DNA from 3 places in the Methylorubrum subtropicum genome. Region 2 is predicted to be linked to each of the others. Evidence: riboswitches for the same ligand, from Rfam matches in the RefSeq annotation. Region 2 holds a riboswitch; each other region holds the start of a gene.

Region 1 (3,271 bases), on a different contig from region 2:
CGCTCTCGGTGGCGAAGACGAGATGGCAATCGTCCAGCGTCACCCGCTTGCCGATCAGCGGATCGGCCGCGACCGCGAACTCCACCGCCGCGATATGCGCCTCCATCGCCATGACTTCGGCGGGCGACGGCAGGGCCGTGAGCAGGAAGGGAAGAAGGGCCGGAATCCGCATCGCCGTCGAAGCCTCGAAAAGATTCGTCGGCGAAGTGAAGCAAGGCGCGTGCGAGACCGTGGCCTTTATGTGTTGAACTTATGGGCAATGCTCCCACCCCATCCCTCATCCTGAGGTGCGGAGCGAAGCGGAGTTTCGAAGGAGGGCTCCAGCGGATCGCGCGACTTCTGGAGCCCTCCTTCGAGGCCGCTGCGCTGCACCTCAGGATGAGGGGGTTGGATGGATGAGGCCGTTGATCACACGAACGCCCCCTCCCCTTACGGCGTCTTCGTCCGGCCGCCGCCTTCGGTGGCGTGGGTGTCCTGGGTCTGGGTCGGGCCGGTGCCTTGAAAAGCGAACACGACGACGATCGCGGCGAGCAGCAGGGCGACGGGGAAGACGAGCATCCAGCGGGGCATCGGGGTCTCCGAGAGCGGATTTCAGCGCGTCGTTCGTGAACCGCCGGGGCGCCGGTTTCGTTTCGTGACCCCGGCCGACGCCGGGCGGAAGCCTCTGAATCCATAATCCATGCGTCGAACGCATGGCCGGGATCGTTTCCACCCGGATTGTTTTGTGCAGCGCACCGTGAAACAAAAGCTCATGCGAGATCGCGATGGCGTCGCGGTCCCGTTGCCCTTCTTGGGCGTTTCCTCCCTAGACTTCGGGCCGCCCTCCATCGGGGCGGCCTTTTTTCTTGGGGCCCATTGCCTCGAAGCTTGGGGCACAGGAATCCGCGCCGTCCCTGCGACATTCGGTTGACCGTGATGGTCCCGGCCGCCTAGCGTGACCGTAGACGGTTCCCGAGAGGGATCAAAAGGGAACGCGGTGAAGGCTTCGGCCCGACCCCGCGGCTGCCCCCGCAACTGTGAGCGGAGAGTCCCCCATCACCACGTCACTGGGCGCCTCGCCTGGGAAGACGATGAGGGACGGCGACCCGCGAGCCAGGAGACCTGCCGTCGGCCGTGGTCACACGCGAAACGCGCTGGGCGGGGTGCCCCGGCGGGTGTCGGAGCGCGGGTGCCCTATCGGACCCGTGCCACGGCCTCGTTCGCGGTGACGTGCCACCGTCGCCGCCCGAGGCCCGTTTTTCTCCATGTCTCCCCCCAAAAGAAGCCGCCGCGCGCGGCCGATCCTCGCCGCGCTCGCGAGCGCCCTCCCCGTCGCCGCCGCCGCGCAAGGCGCTTCCGTGGAAACCCGGCTCGACGAGATCGCGGTCGCCCGCGACCTCGACGTGCCGGTGAACGTGCCTGCCGAGGCCATCGGCGCCGAGGCCGCGGCTGCCCTCCGTAAACCCAGCCTCACCCAGGCCTCACCGGTCGGCCTCAACCTCCGCACGCCCTCGCGCGGGGCGAGCCGCCTCGGGCTGACGCCGCTGGAGACGCCGGCGAGCCTCGACATCGTTTCCGGCGAGACCATCCGCTTGCGCGGCCAGTCCTCGGTGCTGGAGGCGGTCTCGCAGAACGGCACCGGCATCTCGACCTTCGGCTCGCCGGGCTTCGGGCTCGGTGCCTTCACCGCGCGCGGCTTTGCCGGGCAGAACTCGATCCAGACGCTGTTCGACGGCACGCGGCTCTATGTCGGCGCCAACACCCTGACCTTCCCGTTCGACACGTGGAACGTCGAGCGCATCGAGGTGCTGCGCGGGCCGGCCTCGGTGCTCTACGGCGAGGGCGCCATCGGCGGCATCGTCAACGTGGTGTCGAAGAAGCCGCTGTTCACGCCGCTGAACGTCGCCCGCGTCGGCCTCGGCTCGGACGGGCTGATGCGCGCGGCGATCGACTCGACCGGGCCGATCGGCGAATCGGTCGCCTACCGCCTCAACGTCAGCGGCAACCGCGCCGACGGCTGGATCACCCCCAACGGCGACTTCCGCAACCTCGCGGTCTCCGGCGCGCTGACGTGGCAGGCGAGGCCCGATCTCGCCGTCACCCTCTCCCACGACCTCGGCTATCAGGAGCCTGTGCGCTACTGGGGCACGCCGCTGGTGAACGGGCGCGTGCTCGATGCCGTGCGCTTCAACAACTACAACGTCCGCGACGCCAAGATCACCTGGGCCGACAACTGGACCCAGCTGCGCACCGAGTGGACGCCGTCCGCCGAAGTCACGATCCGCAACACCGCCTACCGCCTCCAGAGCCGACGCCACTGGCTCGATGTCGAGCGATACGTCTACGAATCCGAGACCGGCCGCGTGAACCGCTCGGATTACATCGACATCATCCACCGTCAGGAACAGATCGGCAATCGCTTCGACGCGACGTTCCGCGGCTCGTTGTTCGGCCTGCCGAACCAGTTCACCGCCGGCTTCGACGTGAACCGCATCGCGTTCAAGCACGACAACAACTTCAGCGGCACGTTCAACGAGCCGCCCTCGAACCAGCCACCGCAGAGCGTCCCCCTGATCGGCTATGATCCGGGCCTCTTCCCCGCCGACGGTCGCGCGGTGCCGGCCTACGTGACCCACACGGACCAGGCCTCCGTCTTCGCCGAGAATCGGCTGGAACTCACCGACCGGCTCTCGCTGCTGGCGGGCGTGCGATTCGACGCGCCGACGCTCCAGCGCACCAACCTGCTCGCGACGAATCCCGCGAACCGCTTCTTCGAGCGCTCGTTCCAGGCGTTCGGCTACCGCTTCGGCCTCGTCTACGCGCTCTCGCCGGAGACGACGCTCTACGCGCAATACGCCACCGCCACCGATCCGGTGAACAGCCTGATCTCGCTGTCGCAATCGCTGTCGAACCTCAAACTCTCGACCGGCGAGCAGATCGAGGTCGGCGCCAAGGGGCTGGCCTTCGGCGGCACGGTCGAGTGGACGCTGGCGGGCTACCGCATCGTCAAGAAGGACGTGCTCTCCCCGGTGCCGGGCAGCACCCAGCTCGTGGCGCAGGTCGGGCAGCAATCCTCCTACGGGGCGGAGGTTGCCCTGTCGTGGCTGCCTTGGGCCGGCTGGCGCATCGACGCCAACCTCGCCCTGCTGCAGGCCCAGTACGACGATTTCGGCGACTTCACCGGCAAGACGCCGGTCAACGTCCCCGAACAGGTCGCTAACCTCTGGGTCAATTGGGCGTTCGCCCGCGACTGGGAGGCGCGGGTCGGCGTGCAGTATGTCGGCGCGATGTT
Region 2 (3,271 bases):
GCGCCGTCGATGAGGTTCGAGCGGACATCGGCCCAGAAGCCGTCGGCGCGAAAGCCCACGCTGGTGCGCAGCCAATCGGTCCAGCGCACCCGGTTCTCAGCGTAGAACGACGCGCTCGTCTCCCGCACCCGGTCGTCGAGCGTGGCCTCCCGGAACTGCCGCCGCGTGGTGTCGAACAGCCCGACCCGCATCGCGTCGGTGCGGGTCTGGAGGCCGACCTCGTTCTCCATCGGCATGCCGAACAAGTCGCCGGGGACGGTGTGGCTGACCTCCGCCCCGCCGAGCACCCGGTCGTCGAGCTGGCGGAACTGGTCGCCGTCGGTCCGATTCTTCGTCTGATCGTCGAGGAAGTAGGTGAAGTTGTTCCACAGATTCATCCGGTAGCGGATGAGGTAGGCGTTGGCCCGGGTGATCCCGGCCTCGCTGGTGTGGCTCCAGCGGCCCGACAGCGAGAAGCGGCCGGTGTCGCCGCCGTCGCTCGGATCGAGGCTGCCGAAGCGGCCGATCAACCCCTCCGCCACCGCGCGCTCGGGGATCTGGTTGGTGGCGTTCCACTTCGCCCAATAGGCCATGCCGGTGACGGAAAACCCGTCGAGGGCCGTGCCCTGGCTGTAGCGCACCACGCCGTTGAGTTTCTTCAGGCGGTCCGGCACGTCCCAGGGGCCGTCATAGGTCTGCGCCTCGCCCGCCACGAGGAGGTTGCCCGCGCCGAGCGGCGCGGAGCCGATGGTGAGCGCCCGCCGGTAGCCGAACGAGCCGATCGAGGTCAGGGCGACGTTCTTGGCCACCGTGTCGAGGTAATCGATCCGCACCGAGCCGGCGGAGGCGAAGTCGCCGTCGCGCACGAAGTAGGGGCCCTTGTGGAACTCGACCGCACCGACGAGTTCGGGGATCAGGAAGTTGAGGTCGGCATAGCCCTGGCCGTGGGCGTGGGTGCGCATGTTGACCGGCATGCCGTCCACGAACAGGGCGATGTCGGTGCCGTGGTCGAGGTTGAACCCGCGCAGGAAGAACTGGTTGGCCTTCCCCTCCCCCGAATGCTGGGTGACGATGAGGCCCGGCACCGCTTCCAGCACCTCGCCGGGGCGGGTGACCGGCCGGGCGTTGATCTGCGCGCCGGAGACGATGCCGCCGCTGGCCGAGGCCACCGGCTGCAACGCGCCGCCGATGCCGGTGACGCCGCCGGGATAGCCGGCGCTGGCCGAGAAGATCGTGGGGGCCGGCTGCGCCTGCCCGGCGACGGAGAGTTCGTCGAGGGTGACGGCCTCCTGCGCGCCCGCCGGGAGGGGCAGCAGCGCGGCGGCGAGCGCCGCCCATCGCAGGACGGTCGGGGGTCGGGAATCGGACACTGGCAAAGAAGCCTCGGGCAACGGCAGTGGCACGTCACCGCGAACGAGGCCGCGGACGGATCGAGCCTCGCAGGATCGATGCCGTCCCCGGCAACCCATCAGTGCACCCCGCCCGACGCGCCTCGCGTGTGACCACGGCTGACGGCAGGTCTCCTGGCTCGCGGGTCAGCGCCCTCTCACCGTCTTCCCGGATGCGGCGCATCCAGTGACACAGGTGGCGGAGGACTCGCCGCTCACAGTTGCGGGGGCAGCCGCGGCATCGGGCTTTCACCCTCACCGCGTTCCCTTTTGATCCCCGAGGGGAACCGTCACGGCCACGCTAGCACGGCGCGCGCCCGCGCCGTCAACGCGCGGTTGGAACGCCGGATGTGAAGCGGTGGAGCTGTGCCCCGCGGGAGACACCCGCCCTACCGTGTCCGGAGGGTCGCGTCGGCTCCCACCCCCAACCCGTCATTGCGAGGCGAAACTGACGCAATCCAGTGCTCCGCACTCCCAAGGGAAAGCTCGCACGCAGCCGTTTCGTCGGCGCAGTCTCGCCCCCTCCGAAAAGGTCGCGCCCTGGATTGCGTCAGTTCCGCCTCGCAATGACGGGGGGAGCCGGCGACCGGCGACCGGCGCGACCGACCGGAACCGGATCAGGCGCCCTGGCGGGCGGCGCCGGCCCGCGGCAGCACCCACGTCAGGGCGAGCCCGGCGGCGAGGCCGGCGGCGTGGAGCAAGGCAGTCGCGGCGAGGAAGCCGAGGCCGTAGGCGAGGCCGGAGGCCGTCTCGGGCATCTCGGCCCCGTGCGCCGCGCCGTGGAACACCGCGAAGGCGCCGACGAGCCCGGCGAGCGCGGCGAGCGGGATCAGCCGGGCGCAGACCGCCATCACGGCAAACGCCGCGACGGAGGCGAGGATCGCCGGCTCGACGAAGGGTAGGTCGAGGCCCGCCATCGCGAGGCCGGCGCCGAGCGTCATCATGCTCAGGAAGGACGCCGGCAGCAGCCATAGCGCCCGCCCGCCGACGAGGCCGGCGATGAGCCCGACCGCGACCATCGCCAGGATGTGGTCGGCGCCGCCGACCGGATGGGCAAAGCCCGCGGCCCAGCCCATCGCCTCGCCGTGGCCCGGATGGGCGAAGGCCGCGCCGGGCAGGAGCACGAGCACTGCCGCGAGCGGCATCGAGCGGAAGGTCATGCGGTGTCTCCGGATAAACATCATTTTGCGAGTCCGCCGGACTCGACGACGAAGCGGGCGATGGTGTCGGCGCCGTGGCCCTCGCGCAGCGAGGCGAAGACGTAGGGCCGGGTTCCCCGCATGCGGCGGGTGTCGGCCTCCATCACGGCAAGATCCGCGCCGACGAGGGGGGCGAGGTCGGTCTTGTTGACGACGAGGAGGTCGGAGCGGGTGATGCCGGGGCCGCCTTTCCGCGGGATTTTTTCGCCGCCCGCCACGTCGATGACGTAGAGGGTGATGTCGGCCAGTTCCGGCGAGAAGGTCGCGGCGAGGTTGTCGCCGCCGGATTCGATCAGCACCACGTCGAGCCTGGGAAAGCGGCGGCGCATCTCGGCCACCGCCGCGAGGTTGATCGAGGCGTCCTCGCGGATCGCCGTGTGCGGGCACCCCCCCGTCTCGACGCCCATGATCCGCTCCTCGGGCAGCGCCCCGGCCACGGTCAGGAGGCGGGCATCCTCCTTGGTGTAGATGTCGTTGGTGATGGCGCAGATGTCGTAGGCGTCGCGTAAGCGCTTGCACAGCTGCTCCATCAGCGCCGTCTTGCCGGAGCCGACGGGGCCGCCGATGCCGACGCGCAGGGGGCCGTTCACGGGGCCGTTGGCGGAAGTCATGCCGTCCTCATGAGCGAAAGATCCGGGAATACTGGGTCTCGTGCCGGAACGAGCCGAGATCGACGTGAAGCGTGGCCGAGCCCAGCGCGTCGAG
Region 3 (3,271 bases), on a different contig from region 2:
CGAGGCGGCGGTCGAGCAGGAGGATGCGGCCGTGGCGGTAGCGGCCGAGTTCGGTCAGCACCGTCGCCAGCGTCTGGCCGGCGAAGAGCAGCCGGCCCTCGCGCCACGCTAGGCCGCGCTCCACGTTCGCCGCCGTCGCGGTCAGCGAGGAATCCTCGCCGCGCTGGACGGCTTGGCCCGCCGAGACCAGGGCCCGGCGGCCCGCCTCCGCGACCTCGACGCGGCCCTCGGCGACGCCGACCGGGCTGTCGCTCCCGTCGGCGCGCACGAAGAAGCGGGTTCCGACCGCCCGCGCGCTCAAGCCCCCGGCCTCGACGGTGAACGGCCGGCTCGGGTCCGACACTACGTCGAAGCTCGCCTCGCCGCGCAGCAGCGTAATCCGGCGCTCCCCCGCGGTGAAGCGCAGCACCAGGGCGGTGTCGGTGTTGAGATCGACGCGGCTGCCGTCGGGCAGCGTCGCGTGGGTGATGTCGCCGACGCCGCTCCACAGGTCCGCCCGCAGGCGATCCATGAGGCCGTACTGGTAGGACAGGGCGCCCGCGAGTAGGGCCGCGGCGGCGAGGGCCGGCACGATCTTGGAGGCCCGCCCGCGCCGCGCCCCGGACGGCGCCGGGCGGCGGTCGGGCAACTGCCCGAGCCGGCGCCACAGGCTCTCCATCTCGGCATGGGCTCCGGCATGGGCCGGGTCGGCGGCCCGCCAAGCCTCGAACGCGGCCCGGTCGGCCTCGGTGGCATCGGCGGAGGACAGGCGGGCGACCCAGCCCGCGGCGGCCTCGAGGATCGGGTCGTCGCCCGTGTCGGTATCTTCGTTGCCGGCCACGCCGTCTCCCCCCGGATCCCGCCGTGTGCCCGGCGATGTTCTCCGACCTTTAGATCAACGAGGCGCCGACATCCTGAGGTCGTGGTCTCAAAAATCGTCGAGCCGGCGGCGGCACTGCAGCAGCGCCTTGATGATGTGCTTCTCGACCATGTTGCGCGAGATGCCGAGGCGCGTCGCGATCTCGCCGTTCGCGAGACCGTCGAACCGGCTCAGCAGAAACACCTCGCGGCAGCGCGGCGGCAGTTCATCGACCGCTGCGGCGAGGCGCTTCAGTTCCTGCCGCGCGATCGATTGCCGCTCGGGCAGCGCGAAGCCGTCGACGGCCTCCGCCAAGTCCACCTCGCCCTCGTCGGCGAACAGCCTTTGCTCGAGCCGGCGGCGGTTGCGGGTGCGAAGCGCGACGTTGTGGGCGATCCGGAACAGCAACGCGGTCGGGTGCTCCACCCGCGTGCGCGACAGGGCCGCGAGCATGCGCAGATAGGTCTCCTGCGTCGCGTCGGCGGCGTCGGTCGGGTTGCCGAGCCGGCGCAGGAGGAAGCGCTGCAGCTTCGATCCCTCGCGGCGATGAAGCGCATCGACCGATATGCCGTCCATTCCCCAAGTCCTGTCGCCCACGGCCCCTCGCGTCGCCGTCGTTCTCCTGCGGTCGCGTGAGCTATGAAGCAAGACTTGTGCAGATGGTCGGATAGTTTAAATAGCTTCCAAATTGGTCTTTTCGGCCGGCCAAGACGTTGGCATTTCGAATGAAAACTTTGTGGGGCGGAAAGGTATGATTTGGAATAATTAAAATGATGGACTCAATTCGCAGCGCTGTTGCATCGATGTGACAGGAGAGGCGAGCCATCGCGCGACGCCGGTCGACCGGCGGGCCGAGTCGCCTGTGTCCCGATGGCCACAAAAGATGTAATACTGTTGCATTATGCGCCACAGTGTATCGACCGGGCCGGCCCTATCGGCGCGGTTGACAGGGCCAAGGTTCCCACGGGTTTCGGTCCGTGGGCAAAGAGGGAATTCGGTGGGCTCTGCGGAGCGAGGCCGAAGCTGCCCCCGCAACTGTGAGCGGCGAACCCCTGCCGTCCGGATCACTGGTGCCGCGCACCGGGAAGGCGAGGCCGGGCCCCCGACCCGCGAGCCAGGAGACCCGCCTCGGAGCGCTTTCCGACGAAGTGGATACCGGTTCGGCGAAAGAATGCGCGGCAAAAACGAGGTCTTAGAGCATCGGCCCGAAACGATGCGTTAACCATCCCGCGCGCATCGTCGTCATCTCATGGGATACCGACAGATGCGCCGAGTCGTCCGGGCCGTCCTGTGCGGCCTCGCCTTGCAGGCGGCTGCCGTTTTCAGCGCCGAGCCCGCGGCTGCCGGCGACTGCAAGGCGCAAGCGATCAAGGTTCTGAAAGCCGCCTCGCCGAACGGTTACGCGGTCTTCCAGCAGGTCGGCGACAAGGCCTTCTTCCACGCTTGGCTCGACTGCGACGACGCCCAGTACGGCCTGCCGACGGCCGTGCACGAGTCGCTGCACCACATCACGGGCGAGGCGGACGCCTACCCGCTGATCGGGGGTGGGATGCTGAAGCGTCCGCCCGAGAACAGGACGCTGCCGGCACCGTCGAGGATCGCCCACCAGTTCCGCCCGAGCGTCTTCGTCTCCACGTACCTGCAACCGGGCAACGCCACCGCGGCGTCCGATTTCCGCTACCTGCTCGACGAGTTGAACGCCTACACGCACGATCTCGACACGGCCATCGCCTTGGCCGACCGGCGCAACCCCGATGTGCAGCTGTCCCATCGCGACGGCTTGGCGGCGCTGATGAGCTTCGTCGCGCTCTACGTGGAGGCGGCCGGACAGAACACGGCGACGTGGACCGCCCTCAGGGATCGGCCGATCAGGACGGCCTTCGTGTCCCTGTGGGATCAGGCGGAGCGCACGATGCTGGCCTCCTGCGGCATTCCGGAGATCGGCAGCGAGGACCGGAGCTTTCTCGGCAAGCTCTGCGGCGCCGGCCCGCAGGCGGCGCTCGGCCGGCTTCTCGGTCGAGCGCCGGTCTGCCCCAGGGCCTGTCTGGTGGTCGGGCCGAAAACGGCGAGTCGCGAGTGACCCGTCAACGGGCGGCGTGGCGCCGCCCGCCGATGCGGGATCTCAGTTGCAGCCGCAGCCGTGCTGAATGTTGCGAACGCTGCTTGTATGCACGTAATGCGCCGGCAGATGCTGGACCCGGGAGACGTTGACGTTGTGGGTCACCGGGACGCTGTGATGGTGAACGCGCGTGACCGTGTGGACGCGCACGATAGGCTGCACACGCGTGATATTGAAGATGTGGCGGGTTCTGTGCACGTAATGCGTGCGCTGCACGTCGCGAAACTGGGTCCTGTTCACGACCTTGTTGACGGTACGATAATTATAGACCGGAGGCACCGGACCGCATCCCCGGCAGCCGGCACTCGCCTCCG

What was found. Region 2 has a riboswitch for cobalamin ahead of AAHG03_RS26395 (TonB-dependent receptor). Riboswitches for the same ligand answer to the same signal wherever they lie in the genome.
Region 1: another riboswitch for cobalamin. It lies ahead of AAHG03_RS07670 (TonB-dependent receptor); the one in region 2 lies ahead of AAHG03_RS26395 (TonB-dependent receptor).
Region 3: another riboswitch for cobalamin. It lies ahead of AAHG03_RS02385 (hypothetical protein); the one in region 2 lies ahead of AAHG03_RS26395 (TonB-dependent receptor).

Annotation. Positions count from the first base shown of each region.
Region 1 is NZ_JBBXMW010000004.1:154,043-157,313, reverse strand. It holds gene AAHG03_RS07680 (hypothetical protein) at 1-172, opposite strand, end outside; gene AAHG03_RS07675 (hypothetical protein) at 430-570, opposite strand; cobalamin riboswitch at 929-1,123, shown strand; gene AAHG03_RS07670 (TonB-dependent receptor) at 1,245-3,271, shown strand, end outside.
Region 2 is NZ_JBBXMW010000038.1:7,747-11,017, reverse strand. It holds gene AAHG03_RS26395 (TonB-dependent receptor) at 1-1,211, opposite strand, end outside; cobalamin riboswitch at 1,476-1,674, opposite strand; gene AAHG03_RS26390 (HupE/UreJ family protein) at 1,985-2,527, opposite strand; gene ureG (urease accessory protein UreG) at 2,548-3,177, opposite strand; gene AAHG03_RS26380 (urease accessory protein UreF) at 3,185-3,271, opposite strand, start outside.
Region 3 is NZ_JBBXMW010000001.1:510,851-514,121, forward strand. It holds gene AAHG03_RS02375 (FecR family protein) at 1-820, opposite strand, end outside; gene AAHG03_RS02380 (RNA polymerase sigma factor) at 908-1,414, opposite strand; cobalamin riboswitch at 1,777-1,983, shown strand; gene AAHG03_RS02385 (hypothetical protein) at 2,103-2,918, shown strand; gene AAHG03_RS02390 (hypothetical protein) at 2,961-3,271, opposite strand, start outside.